Regions from separate parts of the Vibrio rubrogenes genome, predicted to be linked through region 1. Evidence: predicted binding sites of a transcription regulator. Region 1 holds the regulator's gene; each other region holds the start of a gene.
The links. The regulator PurR, encoded in region 1, represses purine synthesis genes. The targets are predictions, from matches to a motif close to TNANGNAAACGTTTNCNTNA.
Positions count from the first base shown of each region.

Region 1 (7,736 bases):
CATTGCTGTTTCTGGCATCATTTCAACCTGTTTCTGATCGCCTTCTCGCACCACTGGAACGCAAGTATTCGGCCTTTTTACCCGTTGAAGGTAGCATCGACTACATCATGGTTCTCGGCAGTGGTCATGTCGTCGATGATCAGCTCCCACCGACATCTCAGCTTAGTCGCTCAGCACTGATGCGACTCACAGAAGGTATCCGGATTATGCGGATGTACCCGGGGGCTCGCCTGATTCTTTCCGGATATGCCGGCGGTACCCTATTCAGTCATGCCCGAATGTTGGCAAGAGTTGCCTTATCACTCGGTGTGGCAAAATCAGATATCGTGCTACTGGAAAGTGCGAAAGATACTTGGGAAGAAGCCCAGTTAGCCGCAAGTTTTGTCGGACCGAGAAAATTAGTACTCGTCACATCTGCCAGTCATATGGATCGCGCATTGCATGAATTTCAATCTGCCGGACTCAATCCAATCCCGGCACCGACCAACTACCTGTCTTATAAAAATATAGCGCAACCGTGGATAAAATATGCCCCTAAAGCGATTTATCTTGAGCAGACGGAGAAATATTGGCATGAAACATTGGGAAAATTTTGGCACTATTTGAAAAACTGGGTCGCCAATCAGGAAGCGACCGTCTCTGAACCGGTGAAACAAGAGCTGTAATATGATGCTATCTCCCTATGTTAGTCCGATTCAGGCTCGGAACAAACAGCCGAGTTCCTCATTTTGATTGCTATTACGGAACCGGCAGTCTAGAATTCGCGGTTAAAGCATATTCTATACCAGACAAAAACCGCTAAATTTAGCGGTTTTTGTCCTTATTGCCGGATAACCTCGCAATGTAATTTCAGTACGGGTTATCCGATTATATCAGTAGATAAAATCTTCATAACTCAACTTTCAATTGTAATTTGCTCCGGATTGCTGGATCTTCAGCATAAGCGACAGGACAATACCTATGGCTACGATAAAAGACGTTGCCCGCTTGGCGGGAGTTTCAACAACAACTGTTTCACATGTAATTAATAAAACTCGATTTGTGGCAGAAACGACTCAGGAAAAAGTCATGGAAGCCGTGAAGACACTGAACTATGCACCAAGTGCCGTAGCCCGGAGTCTGAAATGCAACTCAACGCGTACAATCGGGATGTTAGTGACGCAGTCTACCAACCCCTTTTTCTCTGAAGTGATTGACGGTGTTGAAAGCTATTGTTACCGACAAGGCTACACGCTCATCTTGTGTAATACCGGTGGTTTATATGAAAAACAACGTGACTATATCCGGATGCTGGCTGAGAAACGGGTCGATGGGATGTTAGTCATGTGCTCCGATCTGACCGCCGAACTTTTAGAAATGCTGGAAGCGTATAATGATATTCCCAAAGTCATTATGGACTGGGGCCCAGAAAGCTCTCAAGCTGACAAAATTATCGATAATTCAGAAGAAGGCGGCTATCTTGCAACTAAATATCTGCTTGATAAAGGTCACCGCAAGATCGCTTGTTTGAGTGGACAGTTGTCAAAAGCAGCTTGTCTGGAGCGGATTCAGGGCTTCCGCAGAGCGATGGCTGAAGTGGGTTTGACGCCCAATGAAGACTGGATTCTGGAAGGCAACTTTGAGTGTGATACTGCGGTTTTGGCGGCTGATAAAATTATTGCGATGGATGAACAACCCACTGCGGTTTTTTGCTTCAATGACACGATGGCTTTGGGACTGATGAGCCGTTTACAACAAAGAGGCATCAAGGTTCCTGAAGATATCTCGGTAATCGGTTACGACAATATTGAGATCTCTGAATATTTTTCTCCGCCACTGACAACCATTCACCAACCGAAACGTCGGGTCGGAAAAAATGCTTTTGAAATCTTATTGGAACGGATCAAAAGTAAAGAACATGAGCGCCGTACGTTTGAAATGCATCCTGAAATTGTGGAACGCAATACCGTTAAAGATTTAAACAAAAATTAACACCTGATTGACATTTTGTTGGAGGGAGGTCATTCCTCCAACCACTTTCTTTCTATTGATAACCTTTATTAATTGGACTAGAATCACACATTGTGGAGTGATTATTAGGATAGTTACTTCATAATTCCGTACTGGAAAAGTGTCACGCACAGGGCAAACCATCTGAAAAGATGGGACGCAAAGCCTCCGGCCTAAACCATGAAGATGATAGGTAGCGGGGTTACCGATGGCAAAAATGCATTTCATGTTCGTCAATCATTTGACGTTTTGTTAACATACTTCCTGCATTCTTTTGCTAAATTCTCGGACCTGACTTTGGTGGCGTATTCATTTAAAAATACACCGAGACGTAAAGCATGGATAAACCAATTCTTAGAGATTCAATGCGGCTTTTTGAACAACTGGGCCGTGTCAAATCACGCTCAATGTTCGGCGGGTTTGGTATTTTCGTAAACGACATAATGTTTGCACTTGTCGTTCAAGACAAACTACATATACGAGCAGACAGTCACTCACTGGAAACGTTTAAAGCAAAAGGTTTTGAACCTTATGTGTATACAAAGCGCGGTTTTCCTGTTGTGACTAAGTATTTTGCACTTCCCGCTGACTATTGGGATGATGTCAATACGATTCTTAATATCGCCAAACAAGCCTATTTGAATGCAAAAGATGAAAAAACGACTCATGTAGAGACAAAACCGCAACGATTGAAAGATCTACCGAATCTTCGCCTGGCAACCGAACGGATGCTACGCAAAGCAGGTATTCATTCCGTTGAAGAACTTCATCAGAGAGGTTCTCTCAGTGCATATAAAGCGATTTTGAACTCTCATCCTTCTACACAACCACCGCTAGAGCTCTTATGGGCATTAGAAGGTGCGATTGAAGGAAAGCACTGGTCAGTGATTTCTCAGGCAAGACGCGATGAGCTGGCTCGGCAAATTTAATTTGTTGAACAAGCTTCCCCCTATCGTATACATGCCCCAAAGTATACACTCCCATTTGGTCATTGAGCCTGAACAACAAAGCACCGTTAACGGTGCTTTGTTGTTTTTTATCATTTGTTGTTTCTCAAGAGAATGAGATTCAATGCATACGTTTAGTAGCCCATCAACGCGGCTTCATACATCCGAACATACTGCTGAGCAGAATCTTCCCAACGGAAATCTTGCTGCATCGCACGCAACTGTATATTTAGCTTTTTCTCTGGATGCTGTAAGTAGAACAGTAATGCACGTTGCATACAGATGAGTAATGCTTCCGGAGTCGGTTCCATAAAACTGAACCCCGTCGCTTTATCCGGGAAATGGTCATAGTCAAAAACCGTGTCTTTCAGGCCGCCTACCTCTCGAACGATCGGTAACGTGCCATAAGCCATGCTATAGATCTGATTTAATCCACACGCTTCAAACTCAGATGGCATCAGAAAGAAATCCGCAGCAGCTTCAACCAAATGAGCAAAACGGTTACTGTAAGCATCAACAAACGCAAATTTCTGTGATGACGTCGCAGAGATCTGGTGTAGACGATTCGCAATCTCCGGCTCCCCAGTCCCGACAATCACCAGTTGTACGTCATTGCGCAGAAACTGTTCCAGAATCGGTAGTAGATAGTGGAACCCTTTTTGATAGGTCAAACGACAGACCATCCCAAACACGGGGACATCCCGGATTGGCAATAACAACTCTTCCTGTAGCTGACGTTTGCAGGTTGCTTTCCCTTCTTTTAACGAATCAGGCTCGTTGGTGTAATTGCGTGGAATATAACTGTCAATGCGCGGATTCCACTCCGAATAGTCACAGCCATTAATAATACCGAACAGATCTCTTTCACGGCGGACAAAATCATCGACTAATCCGTGAGCACCAAGTGGTGTCAATAACTCCGCAGCATAGTGAGGACTAACGGCATTGATCTTATCTGCATACGCAATGCCGACTCTGAGCATACTCACATAACCGTGACCATACTGTAGGGATGTCATACCGCTTAAATGCAATTCAGGGATAATCTCTAATTCATCATAAGAAAATACCCCCTTAAACAGGGCATTATGGATCGTCAATATGCTCTTCATCCGCTGAAAATAGGGATCGTTGGCATAACGTGTTTTTAATAGAAAAGGGACAAATCCGGTATGCCAGTCATTGGTATGAATGATATCGGGCTGAATCCCCAATTTGGGCAAAACATCCAGTGCCGCGGCAGAAAAGAATCCAAAGCGTTCCCCATTATCGGCATAGGCCCGATTATGTTCAGAATACAGCTCTGGCCGATCAAAATATTTATCACAGTCAATCAAGTAAATTTCAACACCGTCCCGGTCAAACTTACGAACTTGATACGCTGTATGGGGCCAATGAGACAGTTCAGTCTCCAAAATCACAGCTGTGTCAGCTTTATCCGGCACGAGACGATAACCCGGCAACACAATTCTTACACGATGCCCCATGCCACTCAAAACCGTCGGAAGCGCTTTTGCAACGTCAGCCAAGCCACCACTTTTTACAATCCCTTCAACTTCTGAAACGGTAAACCATACATCGATTTGTTCCATGTTAGAATCCAACTTTCATTCCTTTTGCAATCACGACAATTCCCCCTTCAGAGACATAGAACCGTTTCCTATCCAATTCTAAGTCTTCACCAATCACGGTGCCGGGTGCAATTTCAACATGCTTATCAATAATAGTCCGCTTTATCGTACAACCGGCACCAATCTTTCCATCACCTAAAATAACAGATTCACTGATATGAGAACCAGCAGCAATATTACTCCGATAACCAAGAATTGATTTAAAAATTGTCGCCCCTTGAATATAACTACCGCCCGACACCAGACTATCCGTAATCTTGACGCGGCGATCATCGGCATCCACAAACGTTGCCGGAGGTAATGGTGGATAATAGGTATGCAGTGGCCAACTTCGATTGTACAGTGAAAACAAGGGATCATTATTCAGCAAATCCATGTTGGCGGCCCAATAAGAATCGATAGTTCCGACATCTCGCCAATAGGTGGCTTTTCTTTCACCTTTGATTTTATTGGTCGAAAAGTCGTAAACGTAAACATGCCCTTCAGGAAAAAGTTTCGGAATAATATCTTTCCCAAAGTCATGACTGGAATGCTCGTTGACTGCATCTTTTTTCAATTCATCACAAAGAACGTCCGCATCAAAAATATAGTTTCCCATCGAAATTAACGCCCACTCCGGTTCTCCGGGAATTGGCTTAGGCTTGTCCGGTTTTTCTTCAAAGCCGATCATCTTTCCATTACTGTCCACTTCAATCACACCAAACTGAGATGCTTCCTTGATTGGCATTCGTAATGCAGAGACGGTCAGATGGGCTTCTGTTTGTTTATGAAAATCCAGCATCTGACGAACATCCATTTTATAGATATGATCAGAGCCGAAGATACAAACATAATCAGGTGAGGCAAGTTCAATGAAACGAACATTTTGATAAATGGCATCAGCGGTTCCTTCATACCAACGTTTTCCATCTCTCATCTGAGCAGGGATAACATCAATGAATCGATCCGTAATACCAGACACATTCCAACCTTTTTTCAGGTGGACATAGAGTGATTGAGACTTAAATTGGGTCAATACGTAAATACGCATTAAATCCGCATTGACAAAGTTGTTCAGAGCAAAATCAATCAACCGATAGCTTCCTCCAAACGGAACTGCGGGTTTACTTCTGCCTTCAGTTAAAGGTCTCAGCCGAGATCCTTCACCACCAGCTAAGATCATACTCAATACACCAGCCATGATTGAAACTCCATATTACCTTTTATAATCTGCTGCGACCTAGTGCCATAGGCCGATACTTACTTTTTTATGTCACAAAAAATTAATGCAACGCGTTGTTTATAACTTATCGGGATTATCACAGAATACAAAATTCAAACACCAAACTAGTGAAGCACCTATCGGTTAGCGTCTCGAACTCCCAATCTAGTTCACAGAAAGCAAAAAAAGTAAGAATATTATGAGCATCATGCTACAGCGCAGACCAAGGGATTATATGAAATCATCACCAAGCCTCCCTACCGATCTCGATACTGCCGGAACATCCCAAATAATATAACAATACAAATAAATGAGTGATGATATAAAAAAGGCAGCGATTTGCTGCCTTAGTTCATTATGATTTTACTTTTTTCTCTTATCTGTGACTTCCCACTGACCATCGACATACAGAACGGTCCAGCCGGTGGGTTTACCGTCAATTTCCGTACGCACATAATGCTCTTTCGATTTACGGCTAAACCGAATGACTGCAGGGACACCATCGGGGTCATGGCTTGGCGCTGAAGCAAGATATTTAAACTTATCAGGAATTCGCTCTTCAAAACGCGCAAATTCTTCAACTAACGGTGCCCGGGTTTCTCTCGATTTCGGGAAGTTACTGGCGGCCATAAACAGTCCGGATGCACCATCACGCAAGACAAAATAAGCATCCGATTTTTCACATGGTAACTCAGGGAAATGCACCGGTTCTTCCTTCGGTGGAGCTATCTCACCATTTTTCAGAATTTTCCGGGTATTTTTACATGACTCATTGGTGCATCCCATGTATTTGCCGAAACGACCGTTTTTCAGCACCATATCTGCGCCACATTTGTCACATTCAACAACGGGCCCGTCGTATCCTTTAACCTTAAATTCACCATGCTCAACAATATAACCGTCACAATTCGGATTGTTACCACAGACATGTAATTTCCGCTTATCATCAATCAGATAAGCATCCATTGCTGTTTCACAAATAGGACAACGCTTCTTTGCCCGCAGGGCAGCAGTCTCAACATCCTCTTCAAGGACATTAATGATCCCATCCTCATCACCCAGATTAATCGTCGTCTTACAACGCTCTTTCGGTGGTAAAGCATATCCAGAGCATCCGAGGAACACACCTGTAGAGGCCGTGCGAATACCCATCGGCCGAGAGCATGTCGGGCACTCGATATCCGTCAGAACAATATGATTCGGTTTCATACCGCCTTCTTCTTCCTGCTTCTCGGCTTGTTCCAGAGAAACAGAAAAATCGCTGAAGAAGTTATCAAGGACACCTTTCCATTTCACCTGCCCTTCAGCAATCTGGTCCAGCTTCTCTTCCATTCGGGCAGTGAAATCATAGTTCATCAGATCATTGAAACTATCATCTAAACGATCCGTGACAATCTCACCCATTTTTTCAGCGTAGAAACGTCGTTGTTCAATTTTTGCATAGCCGCGATCTTGGATAGTGGAGATAATCGACGCATAAGTCGATGGACGACCGATCCCTCGTTTCTCAAGCTCTTTCACCAGTGCGGCTTCGGTATATCTTGCCGGTGGCTTGGTAAAGTGTTGCTTCGGATCCAATGCATCTAAAGAGAGCTTTTCACCGATTTGCACACCCGGCAGAATTTGATCTTCATTCTTACCCAGAGGTCTCTGAACACGAGTCCAACCATCAAACTTCAGAATACGCCCTTTGGCTTTTAGGGTATATTCGGCAGCTTTTACACTAACCGTGGTTGAATCATAGCGAACAGGCGTCATCTGACAAGAAACAAACTGATTCCAGATTAATGTGTATAGTTTATGGGCATCTGCATCCATCCCTTCCAGCGCATCAGCCAAAACGTTGACATCCGAAGGACGAATTGCTTCATGGGCCTCTTGTGCCCCCGCTTTACTGCCATACACATTGGGACTGTCGGGTAAATATGCTTTCCCGAAATTGGTTTGCACATAATCTCGCACAGCATC
Region 1 covers NZ_JCARSY010000005.1:109,052-116,787, reverse strand. Annotated here, with positions in the region: gene elyC (envelope biogenesis factor ElyC) at 1-665, shown strand, start outside; gene purR (HTH-type transcriptional repressor PurR) at 961-1,971, shown strand; cyclic di-GMP riboswitch class I at 2,114-2,199, shown strand; gene AC55NX_RS05835 (TfoX/Sxy family DNA transformation protein) at 2,328-2,918, shown strand; gene glgA (glycogen synthase GlgA) at 3,071-4,528, opposite strand; gene glgC (glucose-1-phosphate adenylyltransferase) at 4,530-5,747, opposite strand; gene topA (type I DNA topoisomerase) at 6,132-7,736, opposite strand, start outside.

Region 2 (7,736 bases), on a different contig from region 1:
GCCTTGTTCAATGGCTTTTTTCGCGACTGCCATTGCAATTTTCTTCGAAACAGAGTGAATTGCTTCCAAAGGTGGCAGCAGTGAACCGTGACCATTGATGGCCAGTGGGGAACATTCAGCCAATGCCCGGCTTGATTCCATCAGCATTTCCTTGGTGACACGTTTTGCATTGGCTGCCAGTACACCCAGCCCGATGCCGGGGAAAATATAACTATTGTTACACTGAGCAATCGGATAGAGCTTGTCGCCTAACATGACCGGTTCAAACGGGCTACCGGTTGCAACCAGCGCTTCGCCGTTTGTCCATGCGATCAAATCGCTTGGCAAAGCTTCCACCCGGCTTGTCGGGTTAGATAACGGGAAGATAATCGGACGCGGACAGTGTTGGTGCATTTCGCGGATGATTTCTTCGCTGAAGAGTCCCGGAGCACCGGATACACCGATCAACACGGTTGGCTTGGCTTCGCGAACCACATCGTGCAGTGAGAACCCTGTTCCTTCTGCTTCCCAATCTTGGGTATTGGATTTTTTCTGAACCAGACGTTGTTGGAAATCCAGCAGGTTTGGCATACCTTCTTGGAGTAATCCCCAACGGTCAACCATATAGACCTGTGAGCGCGCTTGCTGATCGGAAATACCTTCTGAAACCATCTGAGCAATAATTGCTTCGGCAATCCCGCATCCCGCGGACCCGGCACCTAAGAAGGTGATTCGCTGTTCTGAAAGTTTGCTGCCCGCAGCTTTACATGCAGCCAGTAAAGAACCGACGGTAATTGCGGCCGTCCCCTGAATATCATCGTTAAAACAGCAAATCCGGTCTTTGTAACGCTCAAGCAGTGGCATGGCATTTTTCTGGGCGAAGTCTTCAAACTGAACCAGAGCATCCGGCCAGCGGCGTTGTACGGCTTGGATAAACTCTTCAACAAATGCATCGTATTCTGCACCGGTAATACGCGGATGACGCCAACCCATATACATGGGGTCAGCCAAACGTTGCGGGTTATTGGTGCCGACATCCAACACAATCGGAAGCGTATAAGCGGGGCTGATACCACCACAGGCGGTATACAGGGCCAGTTTTCCGATTGGAATCCCCATTCCGCCGATGCCTTGGTCACCCAGACCAAGAATACGTTCACCATCGGTTACCACGATAACTTTGACGTGATGGTTGGAAGCATTATTCAGGATGTCATCAATTTGATTGCGGTTCGGATATGAAATAAATAGTCCACGACCACGGCGATAAATATTAGAAAAGTTTTCACATGCAGCACCGACGGTCGGTGTGTAGATGATTGGCATCATCTCAGTAATGTGATTTTGAACCAGCCGGTAAAAGAGTGTCTCATTGGTATCTTGTATATTACGAAGATAAATATGCTTATCCATATCATTATCGAAATTACAATATTGCTGATACGCACGGACGACTTGTTCCTGAATGGTTTCTGTCGCTTCGGGGAGCAGGCCGGCAAGGTTAAATGAGCTTCTTTCTTCTGCGGTAAAAGCTGCACCTTTGTTGAGCAGTGGTGTACTGAGAAGCATAGAGCCCGCATGGGAAATATATAAAGGGCGTTTGTCGTTGTTCATTGTATGCCTATATTTTGTAGGATGATGAAGGGGGAACCGGAGCAAATTTTACGGATACTCCAGTCGGTTGTAAATAGAGGCAATTTGACGTTTCCCTCATTCTCGCAGGTTAATCGTCGGATTTTTTGAAGCTGGTTTATCAATCTTTGTTTTTTGGTAAATAAACACAAGTTTATTTGTTAAACAAAATATGAATTATTCATATCAACAGGCTAAATATTTGTTCAATAGTTGTTATTTATATGCATCTGATAGAGCAATTGTATATATGTTTTCGGTCATAAAATATCGTTTTTTTATATTCTATTGCTATAAACGGATTGGCAGATCATAGTGTGTCTATGGTGCTGTCACTTTCGTGGGGGGACGAAATGATTCAACCGAGCCGAGTTCTGGGTGTATTTGATTACACCGCATTTCTGGATGTTGCATGTCATAAACATTGGACGATCTTTGAAGCCTTTTTTCATACAGAGCACGTTGCACATGATGACGCGTCACAAATGACTTGTCAGGAACTAGCCCCGGATGAACGTTTGTGGAAGAAAGCACTCCAAAATCTGTCATTGGGGCGTAGTGATCAAGAAAATCTGATGATTTTGTCAAAGTTGGCAAGGGCGGAAGGGATAAATGCGTTACAAGTGATGATGCCTTATGCTTTGGATGCACAACAGCTTCGTGAGATTGAAACGCTGGGGTGTCATGCGACTCAGGTAGTTGAGGCGGATGAACTGTTGATTGAGTGGTAAATTGAAGTGAGACTATCAGTTATTTGAACCCGCTCATCGTCAGTATCGCGATGAGCGGATGATGATATCGATCAGCCGGTTGATGCAATCATCGGTTCTGCTATCGAAGGTTTGGTTATCGAAGCATTATGCATGCTGAATAAGACCATACTCTCGGTCAAGTATCTCAACAATTTCTTGTTTTGGATTGTCACTCAGATGGATGGGATGACCCGTAATCTTTTCGGCAATACTTGTATAAGTTTCGGAAACATCCAGTAGTGCTTGCAATGGTAAGGCATTGTCTCTGGCGAGAGCCTCCCGTTCAGGCATTCGCGCTTTGTTCAGCAGAATATCCGGGTCTGGGAAGTAGTTCAGCAAAAATTGACGGAAGCCTTCTTTTGAATTTTCAACGATATGACCAGATGCATATTGCTGACCATCCCAGATTCGGGATGAATCCGGTGTACCGACTTCATCCATATAAATGAGTTTATCTTGTCCCTGAGCATCGGTGACATAACCAAATTCAAACTTGGTATCGACGAAAATCTGGTCAATATCAGCGAGCGCCTGACTGATCACATCAAAGCCTTCTTTGAGTAACTTTTCATATAAACCGATATCTGCCGGACGACGGAAGTTAAACGCTGCGTAGTTTGCTTCAATATCTTGGCGGCTAATGTTGACGTCATCGGCCTCCGGTACACCGGGAATTCCTTTGAGAATCCCTTTGGTTGATGGTGTAAGCAGGAGTTCAGGCAGTTGCTTATCTTTTTCTAACCCTTCGGGAAGCTGGATTCCGCAAAATTCTCGCTCACCTTTGTCGTACGCTCGCCACATTGAGCCTGTGATGTAGTTACGGCAGATTGCTTCAATTTTAATGGGTGTGGCTTTCTGAACAATCCAGACAAACGGGTGGGGGATATCAAGAATATGGCTGTCTGCCAGGCCGTGTTGGCGAAACAGTTTGAACCAGTGGTTGGAAATCGCGTTGAGTGCAGCCCCTTTTCCCGGAACCCCGGCAACACCACCTTCAGCATGCCAGATACAGTCAAAAGCAGAGATACGGTCACTAATCACCATAATTGCCAGCGGGGCATCTGCTGCAACGTTGTAGCCTTTTTGTTCAATCAGGCGACGGCTGTCTTCTTCGGTTAACCAGTAAACGGAACGCACTTTTCCACTATGAACGGGTTTGCTGGTGCGAATGGGGAGGTCGTCATTGACGGCGAGAATTTGATCGGCGAGGCTCATTCAGACATTCCTATCTAAAAAGTAATCGGTTCAACTGACAGATACCCGTTGACCAGACACAGAGTGACAAACATCACGGGATATCCGATTTCTGAGCGCATCATACCAGAACTATTTTTCACTGCCAGAGAAAAAGCAAACGTTTGCTTTGGGGTGGTATTTTTTAACCAGTCACGGATTAAAAAAATCCCCTCGCGTAGATTCGAGGGGAAGAAAAGGGGATTGCTTATGTTGTGTTACTTGTTGTCGAATGAGTCTTGCTATTTATTTTATTCGTCGCGGCTCGTTAGTCGCGTCGGCTAGTGGTAGCAGTGGCTCGGATCCGCCACGAAGAAAACCTCACAATGGTATTGTTTACCTAATTGTATGAGTTGTGTTTGCGCTTGTTCAGTGAGTTGTTGTGAAGCCACAATAGCGCAGGCATTGCCTGATAGAATGGCTTTACGGATCACATGATATTCATCCATTGTCCGTGAGGGCCTCAGTTGTACGACTTGATGACCCGGAATCTTGTGTGAATCAAGTGAGCGCAGATCCGGCCGGTAGGATTCAGATGTGACCAGAATCCACTGTGGCAGTCGAGAGAGTTGTGCCAAACGATCATAAAGCGAGCTTTCCATGGCACAGTATCGGGTCGCACCTTCAGGTGTATGACGACCGGCATAGTGGAGGGCTCCGGATGAGTTCATGAAATCATTCAACAAACGCATAATACTGTTTCCTTATACATGCTGTTCGTATATACAGTATTTTATATTGAATGACTGATCAAGCAGGAATTGGCGTAAATTTGTACTTTTCTGTTATCAAGATCTCATTACTGAATATTTTCTTGCCGTGAGTGCGAACTGGTGTGGGAATACACAGGTACAACACAGCCGTCTGTCAGCCGTTTTAAATTGAGCGAGTTAGTGATCGTGAAACAGATACATAGCGGCGAGTTGCGATATTGTCGCGATAAGCAGTATGACGGATACTATGACTGGGCTCTGTATGGTTTGGAGCTCTATTGTGCCGAGCTGCTTTGCTGATGGGCTAATAGTGATTTTAATGCTTGATTCAACCGTTTCATCTCTTCATCACTACCTTTCATGTCAGGGTGATAAATTTTGCTCAGCTGTTTATAACGTAGTTTGATTTGTTTGATATCCGGTATTTCTGTGGCTGAGAAACCGAATAAGGCACAGGCTAAGTCGAGGTTCTGTGGATGAGCCGGTTGTTGTTTGAGCTGAGTTTGTTGTAAACGCTTAAGTTCTTGAAACAGCATGGTCATCTGTTGTTTCTGTTTACGAATGGTTTGTTCCTGCTGTTTGATTTTTTGTTGTTGCGTGTTGGTGCCGGACTGAATCGGCAACGACTCTGACGGTTGTGTCTGAACCACGGGGTGAGTTGCTTCCGCTATTCTGAGCTGTTTTTTGAGTCGAACAGAAACAACCCCCAGCAACGCCACTACCAGCATCAATATTGCCGCGATCACGCTGGATATGATCTGCGGCAGAGTAAATTGAGTCGCATCTTGTGCGTTCTTGAAAGCGGGACTTCCGGGCACCGGAGAGGATGCAGGATCGACTGCTTGCGCATCTTCGAAGGCTTTTCTCTGTGAAATCTCTTTCATTCTGCGGTGATTGAACTGTTGTTCGAGTAACTGGCTATAGCGTTGCTCTGCGATTGGGTTGGACTGGCCTGCAATCCGATACCAAACCAATGCTTGCGTTTCACCCGACAGGTCTGCGACTTGTTCATAGAGTTGACCCAGTTTGAACTGTGCCGCAGTGTCCCCCTGCGTTGCTAGTCGGGTCAGCCAATAGATCGCTTGTGTCTTATCCGGTGTGACACCGTTGCTGCCATTGAGATAAGCATTTGCGACCTGTAGTTGTGCCTGCGTATGGCCGTTTTCTGCGGCTTGTTCCATCCAGTAAAAAGACTGCTTGGGGTCGGCTTTTACCCCATCTCCCTGTTGATAATGCAAGGCAAGTTGGTACTGTGCGTTTCTATCACGCAATATGGCTTGTTGACGTAGGGTATTGATGTCGGCTGCATGAGCAGATGCAAGAACCAGCAGCAAACATATCAGTAATAATCTCAATCGCACTCCCGATCCCTGTTGAATTGGTTTCGTTTTCACCCGTTGTTGCATTCTGTCTTTGAGTTGCTTCGCACCCGGCCAGTAGCGAGAGCAGAGAAAGCATGATGATAGTTCGTTTCACTGAGATACTCTCTGATCGTTATTCCTATATCATGAATCAAAATTATCTATCACATTGTAGACAATAATTCGGATGAATTATTTCAATAATTTTGGTGCCTGTGCACCATCAATCGGTCTGTTGACAGAAATTTTACGTCCCTTTTTCAATCCGGTTTCGTAATCTTCGGTTAAATTTTTCATTGCTTCTTTCAGTTGTTTCTTAAACGTTTCCCGGTCAATATTCTGGAATTCACGATCAATATAGCTGTTGATTTTATCTGCTGAATCTTGATCGGGGGTGATATCCGGTAATTTTTCCAGAGCGCCTTCGATCCAACCGGATACAAAAGAGTTGACCCGGCGTGACACTTCTTGTGTCGAGGTGCCACTGCCAGCAAAACTATTGCGAAACTGACCGGTTTGCTCGTTCATTTCACGATAAATGACATCAAAGGCAAAAGCAGCAAAAATAGCGCGATCCGCTTCACCGATAAACTCGGCTCTTTTCAAACCTTTATGATTGAGTAATACGGCTTCTACGCCAAACTTGGTGTTGATACCCCGGATAATTCGGAGCAGGTGGCTGCTGATTTGGGTTGGTAGCAGGTGAGAAGACTGGGTTTTTCCCATTTTGATGAATTCAATATCATCTTTGTGCAGACCATATTTTAACATCAGGCTATGCGCCATTTTGATGGCACTTGCCGCCTCATTCACATTAGCGGAATTACCAAGTTCCAAGCATTTAGCGATTTTTTTAAGGGCTTTTTCTTTATTCATTGACCTGAAATATAGGGAGTTGAGATGTACAGCAAAGTCCGTCATTCTAACTTTTCTGACCGAAAATGGAAAGAATGAAAAGAGAGTCGTCAGTCGCAACTGACGGGGGATGACGGCGAGTAGCGGTGTGACCGGCGTACCGTTAATGCCAGCATGATGAGCAACCGTTGAGGAGACGATGAAGTCGAACGGATCCGGATAAAGTGACTTTTATCCGGATAAAATCAATGGGTGGTGCTTATAAACCGAGTTGATCGAGTAAGTCAGCTGCGTTGGACTCTGAGGAATCATCGTTTTGATTTTTCTGATGATTGCTAGAGGATTGAGTGGATGAAGCTTGTGCGGATTGTTGCCATGTGGATTCCAGAATATCGTCTGGGTTTTCATCTTCGGAAACTTCAAATTCTTCTAACTGAATGAATTCGGTTTTATCCATTGCAAGCTCAAGATAGAAAATGTTGTTTTTTTCAGTAGAGAAGGTAACCCGGCGCGCTTGAGGACGATCGAGATTGGTATCAACAGAAAGCAAAACTTGTTTGTTCAATGACAGCATTTTCGGCTGGTTTTGGGTAATGTTGGTCTGTAGCTCTTTGCGAACTTTATTGGTGAAATCACCAACGAGCTGATTCATCAGTTCGCCTAATACATCACCGACTTCGTCCGATGTATGTAGTACGGCCAACTCTTCTTCCGGCATCCCCATATTACGCATGTAATTACTGTAAATCTCCAGTGCTGCTTTGGCATTGAAGTTAATGACAACCAATCCGGTAAACCCGCCATCAAAAAGCACAAAACAACCAAAATCAGGTTTGAGTGCCGTTTTGTTAATTTTCTGAACCATAGCAGAATAATGGATCTGCGAAGCGGTTGCTGTCGTAAGCACCTTAGAAACAGACTGGCACAACATCAGCAGAATATCTTCTGTGGTGACTACTTGACTTTTTTTCATATGATTGTCCATCAAAATATTTCAACAACAAGGCATCACATCATGCCTTTTCCTATTCTTGAACCGAGATTCTGTTTTAATCGCCTCATTAAATGTTGTAAAGTGACCCAACTCAAAGATCAAGAACAAAAAGTATTAACCCATCGCTGCATTGAAGTCAGCGTTGCACGGATAGGAAGCAAATGTTACCAAGACTTCACCATCAATCCGATATCGATCCCGTCATATTCCAATTTTT
Region 2 covers NZ_JCARSY010000011.1:71,182-78,917, reverse strand. Annotated here, with positions in the region: gene AC55NX_RS10255 (NAD-dependent malic enzyme) at 1-1,593, opposite strand, end outside; gene AC55NX_RS10250 (transporter) at 1,965-2,342, shown strand; gene AC55NX_RS10245 (phosphoribosylaminoimidazolesuccinocarboxamide synthase) at 2,469-3,578, opposite strand; gene AC55NX_RS10240 (hypothetical protein) at 3,878-4,288, opposite strand; gene AC55NX_RS10235 (tetratricopeptide repeat protein) at 4,585-5,664, opposite strand; gene AC55NX_RS10230 (DUF2786 domain-containing protein) at 5,863-6,546, opposite strand; gene AC55NX_RS10225 (DUF3334 family protein) at 6,785-7,498, opposite strand; gene ydiJ (D-2-hydroxyglutarate dehydrogenase YdiJ) at 7,681-7,736, shown strand, end outside.
Region 2: the regulator PurR is predicted to act here: its motif matches at 3,710-3,729, upstream of AC55NX_RS10245 (phosphoribosylaminoimidazolesuccinocarboxamide synthase).

Region 3 (7,736 bases), on a different contig from region 1:
CGGCCAGTTTCAGGTCGTTATTGGTACGGAAGTCGATCAGGTTTATCACCTGCTTGTTGACATGGCAGGTTTAAAAGAGGAATCCAAAGAAGAGACGAAAATTGCTGCACGGCAGAATATGAATGTGTTGGAACGGGGTATTTCCCATTTAGCTGAAATTTTTGTTCCTCTGTTGCCAGCCATTATTACCGGTGGCCTGATTCTTGGTTTCAGAAATGTGATTGGCGATATCAAAATGTTTGATGGTCAGACCCTGACTCAAATGAGCCAGTTCTGGGCAACGGTTCACTCATTTTTGTGGCTGATTGGCGAAGCCATCTTCTTTTTCCTGCCGGTTGGTGTGTGTTGGTCAACCGTGAAAAAACTCGGAGGAACGCCGATTCTCGGCATTACACTCGGGATCACCTTGGTTTCTCCACAACTGATGAATGCTTATCTGATCGGAAAACAGTTACCAGAGGTCTGGGATTTCGGTCTATTTACGATTGAGAAGGTTGGTTATCAGGCTCAGGTGATTCCGGCTATGTTGGCCGGAATGGTTCTGGCACTGATTGAAACACGTCTGAAGCGCATTGTACCGGACTATCTGTATCTGGTTGTTGTGCCGTTTGTATCGATTATTCTCGCAGTGATTCTGGCGCATGCGGTGATTGGTCCCTTTGGGCGGGAACTGGGGAATGGCGTTGCTTATATTGCTAAATCAGCGATGACCGGTTCATTTGCGGTTCTCGGGGCGATGGTGTTTGGCTTCTTATATGCCCCGTTGGTGATTACTGGTATTCATCATACAACCAATGCTGTGGACTTACAGTTGATGCAGCAAATGGGCGGAACGCCTATCTGGCCACTCATTGCTTTATCTAATATTGCTCAAGCTTCAGCCGTTGTCGGGATCATCCTGATTAGTAAAAAACATGGTGAACGGGATATCTCAGTTCCGGCGGCGATATCTGCTTATCTTGGCGTGACGGAACCGGCAATGTATGGGATTAACCTGAAGTATAAGTTCCCGATGCTGTGCGCCATGATTGGCAGTTCGCTGGCGGCTGGTATTTGTGGTGTGTCTGGTGTGATGGCCAATGGTATTGGTGTCGGTGGCTTACCGGGAATTCTTTCAATTCAACCGCAGTTCTGGGGCACTTTTTTACTGGCGATGTTGGTTGCGATTGCTGTTCCCACGCTATTGACCTTATTTTTGTATAAACGTGCTCAGGCGAAAAATGCAGTTGAAGTGGCGGATGCATAATCGGTTTCAGGGGTGAAGTTTATGACTATTTTGTTTTCTTTATTTTTAGGTAAGTGAGTATTGATGATGATTCAACGGGTATCAACTGATGAATGGTGGAAGACCGCGACGGTATATCAGATTTATCCCAAAAGTTTTTGTGACACGAGTGGTACCGGGACTGGTGATCTACAAGGTGTGATCTCAAAGCTGGATTATCTGGCAGAGTTGGGGATTGAGGTGATTTGGCTGACTCCGGTTTATCCCTCTCCAATGGTCGATAATGGTTATGATATTTGTGATTATTATGATATCCATCCTGAATTTGGCACATTAAGTGATTTTGAGCGCTTACTGGCAGAAGCCCATCGGCGTCATATCAGAGTGATGATGGATATTGTCGTGAACCATACCTCGACAGCACACCCTTGGTTTCAGGATGCGTTGGGTAATTTGTCCAGTCCTTATCGGGACTACTATATCTGGCGCCCCGCCAAAGAGGGGGGAGTACCAAATAACTGGCAGTCAAAATTTGGCGGGAGTGCCTGGGAGCCGGATTTAAATACAGGTGAATATTATCTGCACTTGTTTGCGAAAGAGCAGGCTGACTTAAACTGGGAAAATCCACACGTTCGTGAAGAAGTGAAGAAGATAATCTCATTCTGGGCTGAAAAAGGTGTGGATGGTTTCCGGCTGGATGTCATTAACCTGATCTCGAAACACCAGAATTTTCCGGATGATGATGAGGGGGATGGGAAACGTTATTACACCGATGGTCCGAAAGTTCATGAGTTTCTTCAGGAGATCAGTACAGCTGTGTTTCAGAAATATGGCTGTGTTACGGTCGGAGAAATGTCTTCGACGACTGTTGAACACTGTCGTCGATACTCGGCACTGGATGGAAAAGAACTCTCAATGGTCTTCAATTTTCATCATTTGAAAGTGGATTATCCCAATCATGAAAAGTGGGTCAATGCACCGTATGACTTTATTGAACTGAAAAAGATTTTCAATCATTGGCAAACGGGCTTACATGACTCGGGATGGGGAGCTTTGTTCTGGTGTAATCACGACCAGCCTCGGGTTGTCAGCCGTTTCGGTCATGAGTCTCAATATCGGATCGAATCAGCAAAAATGCTGGCAGCAACACTACATATGATGCAGGGAACACCTTATATCTATCAGGGTGAAGAAATAGGGATGACGAATGCGGGATATGGTTCGATCGAACAATACCGGGATATCGAAAGTCTGAATATGTATGACATTCTGGTTCATCAACAGGGAATGGCGGAAGAGGAAATGCTGGACATTCTGGCTCAGAAATCCAGAGATAACGCTCGTACCCCGATGCAATGGAATCATGAATTGTATGCTGGATTCAGCCGGGTAAGGCCGTGGATTGATGTGGCAGAAAATTATACTGAAATTAATGTCGCTGCTGCACTTCGGGAGCCTGAATCAATTTTTTATTTCTATCAACAACTGATCCGGTTGAGAAAAGAACTGGACGTGATTACTTCCGGAGATTACCGGGATCTGTATCCGGATGATAAAGCGATTTGGGGATATATCAGACAATCAGAACGGCAATCGCTGATTTGTCTGAGTAACTTTTCCGGCCTGTTGCAATACTGTGAGTTATCTCCCGATATTATCCGTCGTCCGGCACGCTATCTGTTGGGAAATTATACCGGTCTAAATATGCAACATGTAGAGAAATACCAACGGTTAAGGCCTTACGAAACTCGTATTATTTTGTTGGATTGATGACTATGGTGTGGAACAGAATGGTTATGGTCCGTTGTTGACGGATGACAGATAAGAAAAAAGCCAGCGATACGCTGGCTTTTCTATATGGTGGAGGGGGACGGATTCGAACCATCGAAGGCAGTGCCGGCAGATTTACAGTCTGCTCCCTTTGGCCACTCGGGAACCCCTCCGGAGTGTTTTGTCATGCCTGAATTATTTTATCAAACCATTTCATTGAATCAAATAATTCAACCATGTTGAATATGGTGGAGGGGGACGGATTCGAACCATCGAAGGCGGAGCCGGCAGATTTACAGTCTGCTCCCTTTGGCCACTCGGGAACCCCTCCAGGGTGTGCACTTTATAGTGAAGAGATATTCCCGATTCATCTCTTCGGTGCGGGGCGCATCATAGCAAACCTATACGGCCTGTAAAGCCTTTTCTAATAATTTATGACTGAATGATGTCTTTTTGGACAAATGTGCTATTTCTTATTCAACACCAGGTTATGTAAGACAAAATCCTCTGTACTTTATTGTTTATAATCACCATCGTTTATAATGAACCGTAAGTGACAGAATATCGGGATGGTTTATGGTTCATCGCAAGTACCACGTTGAGTACGGCTGCGCTGAGCACTGAAACAGCAATCGTCGTTGGGGAGAGGTAAAATAACGATGCACAGACAATTGACGCATCAATACATAATTGTGTCTTACCTACAGAAATCCCTAATTTATCCTGAATAAATAAGCACAAAACGTTGAACCCGCCTAAGCTTGAACGGTGGCGGAAAAGGATCAACATCCCCAGCCCCATGAAAAGCCCTCCCGTGATCGCACAGTAAATAGCATTGACATGTGTCAACTGAATTAGGTGTGAAAATAGATCGGTAAACAGAGAGACCAGTAGTCCGGAAATCAGACTGTTCAGCGCGAATCGGCGGCCAAAGCGTTTCCAAGCGAGCAAATAAAAAGGGGCATTACATAGCAGATACAGCACCCCAAAGGAGTAGGGGGTGAACTGATTGAGTAATAGTGCTAATCCTGCCGTCCCGCCGGTAATAGCATGGGCCGCTTGCAGAAACATAATTCCCTGTGCAACCAAAAAGCTGCCGGTAATGATGGCAATGATATCTTCCTGAAATGTGTGCTTTTCCATCGATAGTCAAAAAGTATTGGGATAATTTGCGGAGAATACTAAAGAAAAGGTGACGTTTTCGGTAGCTAGAAACGATAAATTCAGGTAAACCTATGTCTTTGGTACTTTACATCATGTAAACCTGAAAGTTGACACTCATGATTGCTATCGTGGTGTGACTTTTCGGTATCATGAAAAAACTGCATGATAATTTGTATATTTGGGCTTTATGACATAAATCAATTTAGGTAGAATACGCGCCAAATTAAGTGACGAAAACGTTTGCGTTAAGTCAGAATGTAGTTTTATTAAACTTTCCAGTCAATCTGAGTCAGGAGATACAGATGCTTAAGCGTGATATGAATATCGCTGATTATGATGCGGATCTTTTCGCAGCCATTCAAGAAGAAACTCTTCGTCAGGAAGAACACATTGAACTTATTGCTTCAGAAAATTACACCAGCCCACGCGTCATGGAAGCTCAAGGTTCTCAGCTGACCAATAAGTATGCAGAAGGCTATCCTGGCAAGCGCTATTATGGTGGTTGCGAGTATGTCGATAAAGTTGAAACATTAGCGATTGAACGCGCATGTGAACTGTTTAACTGTGAATATGCAAACGTTCAGCCTCACTCAGGTTCTCAGGCGAACAGTGCCGTGTACATGGCATTATTGAATCCCGGCGATACGGTTTTAGGGATGAGTCTGGCTCACGGTGGTCACTTAACGCATGGTTCTCCGGTTAACTTCTCAGGTAAACACTATCATGTGATCCCTTATGGGATTGATGAAACTGGTCAGATTAACTATGACGAAATGGAATCGCTGGCTGTTGAACATAAGCCGAAAATGATTATCGGTGGATTCTCTGCCTATTCACAGGTTGTGGATTGGGCTCGGATGCGTGAGATTGCTGATAAAGTCGGTGCTTACCTCTTTGTCGATATGGCACATGTGGCAGGTCTGATTGCTGCCGGCGTTTATCCAACGCCTGTTCCGCATGCTCACGTTGTTACTACCACAACACATAAAACACTGGCTGGCCCTCGTGGTGGTTTGATTCTGTCGAACGCTGGTGAAGAGATGTACAAAAAACTGAACTCTGCTGTATTCCCCGGTGGTCAGGGTGGCCCTCTGATGCATGTGATTGCGGCAAAAGCGGTTGCGTTTAAAGAAGCGATGGAGCCTGAATTTAAAGCATATCAGGCTCGCGTTGTGCAAAATGCCAAAGCGATGGTTGCTCAGTTTCAGGCGCGTGGCTATAAAATCGTCTCGAATAGTACCGAAAACCACTTGTTCCTGGTTGATCTGATCGACAAAGATATCACCGGTAAAGAAGCGGATGCGGCACTCGGTGCAGCGAATATTACCGTCAATAAGAACTCAGTACCAAATGACCCACGGAGTCCGTTTGTGACTTCAGGTATTCGTGTCGGCACACCGGCAATCACTCGACGTGGTTTTACCGCTGATGACGCGAAAGAGTTGGCAAACTGGATGTGTGATGTGTTGGACAACATCAATGATCCAAGTGTGATTGATGCGACGAAAGCAAAAGTTCTCGAAATTTGTAAGCGTCTCCCAGTTTACGCATAAGTGACCGCTCATTTGGTGATAAAAATAAACCCGCTGAAAGCGGGTTTATTATTTTGAAATAAAGCGTATTCACAACGAAACAAGAGATTCAAAAGTGTCTGTGAAAGGGTAATCAGCGATTGAGAATATTATCTCAATGCGGGATTAATCTTTAGAAATGCTCAGTGTTGTACCTGATTTACATTTGAATAAGTAGTAGTTTTCACTTTCAGTAAATTTGCCTAACCCTTCGCCGTCACAGTAATCAATGTTGATCCCACGCATCACTTCGAGTGTGCTTTCTGATTTGAGGGCAAATTTAGAGCCGTCGGCACAAACGATGCGGACTCGTCCTGCATTATCCAGTGAGTAGACTTGCACGTCGGTATTACAAAGCTCAAAAGACGCTTCACGGTAGTTGTCTTCTTTGGTATTTGAAGCACAACCTGCGAGTGTGACCGAGAGTCCGATAATGCCCCAGATCGTGGCTGTTTTCATCATATATATCCTTACATCACAGTGAATTCAAGTTGCTCTCTAGACTATAGAACAACAATCATAGATTCAATATTACAGCTCAAATTATGGCAATCGTTTCACATTTGCAATGAAGGTTATTTCTGAGCGAATCCAAAGCATTGATGTGAGAGAGCGTGCCGCAGGGAGAGTAATCAGGCCGATGCAATGCACCGGCAATCGGGATTATTTTACTTCAACACCTTTGGCTTGCAGATCGGCATGATAGGATGAACGAACAAATGGACCACACGCAGCATGCGTAAAGCCGAGTTCAAGCGCAATCTCTTTCAGCTCATCAAACTCTTCCGGTGGCACATACCGTTCAACGGGTAAGTGATGGCGGCTTGGTGCCAGGTATTGCCCCAGAGTCAGCATAGTTACACCATGTGCACGCAGATCTTTAAGCACTTCGACAATCTCTTCTTTAGTTTCACCCAGTCCCATCATCAGGCCTGATTTGGTTGGGATGTCCGGGTGTTGCTGTTTGAATTTTTGTAATAATTCAAGAGACCATTTGTAGTTTGCGCCGGGTCTGACTTTCCGGTACAAGCGCGGTGCGGTTTCCAGATTGTGATTGAATACATCAGGCGGGTTATCTTGCAGGATATCCAGTGCGGTATCCATCCGGCCTCGAAAATCAGGCACCAGCGTTTCGATACGGATATCAGGGTTGAGCGTCCGGATTTCTCGGTTACAGTCCACAAAATGTTGGGCACCGCCATCACGTAAGTCATCTCGGTCAACCGATGTGATCACAACATATCTGAGTTTCATATCCCGGATGGTCTGCGCGAGTTTATGAGGCTCTTGCGCATCCGGTGTTAAAGGACGCCCATGTGCGACATCGCAGAAAGGGCAGCGACGCGTACAAATCGCCCCCAGAATCATAAAGGTTGCGGTGCCATGATTAAAGCATTCTGCCAGATTGGGGCAGGACGCTTCTTCACAGACAGAATGTAGATTATTCTTGCGCATAGCAGATTTAATATCCTGAATACGCTGGCTATCTGTTGGGAGTTTAATCTTCATCCACGCGGGTTTACGCAGTTGCTCTTTCTGTTCGGTCGGCATGTTTTTGACCGGAATCAGTGCCATTTTATCAGCGTCGCGATATTTGACGCCTTTTTCCATTTGAATTGGTTTGCTCATGATATTGCTTCTGTTCTGAATTCTATATGCTCGTAACCCAGTGTTGTTACAAGCGTTGTGATGAGTTGTTCTTCGACGGTTTGCATGTCGGACGGACCACCGAGTTCACTGACCTGAACCATCTCCATACCTTGGTAGCCACAAGGGTTGATTCTTAAAAATGGTGATAAATCCATATTGACATTCAGAGCCAGCCCATGAAAAGAGCAGCCTCTGCGAATTCGTAGTCCCAGAGAACAGATCTTTTTATTCCCGACATACACACCGGGCGCATCTGCTCTGGCCCGTGACTGAATATGAAATGTATTCAGTGTTTCGATGACAATATTTTCAATGTGTGTGACGAGTTCTCTGACGCCAAGTTTCTTACGTTTTAA
Region 3 covers NZ_JCARSY010000002.1:199,535-207,270, reverse strand. Annotated here, with positions in the region: gene treB (PTS trehalose transporter subunit IIBC) at 1-1,246, shown strand, start outside; gene treC (alpha,alpha-phosphotrehalase) at 1,313-2,995, shown strand; tRNA gene AC55NX_RS03055 (tRNA-Tyr) at 3,084-3,168, opposite strand; tRNA gene AC55NX_RS03050 (tRNA-Tyr) at 3,242-3,326, opposite strand; gene AC55NX_RS03045 (YitT family protein) at 3,533-4,138, opposite strand; gene glyA (serine hydroxymethyltransferase) at 4,462-5,712, shown strand; gene AC55NX_RS03035 (hypothetical protein) at 5,857-6,189, opposite strand; gene lipA (lipoyl synthase) at 6,394-7,359, opposite strand; gene lipB (lipoyl(octanoyl) transferase LipB) at 7,356-7,736, opposite strand, start outside.
Region 3: the regulator PurR is predicted to act here: its motif matches at 4,388-4,407, upstream of glyA (serine hydroxymethyltransferase).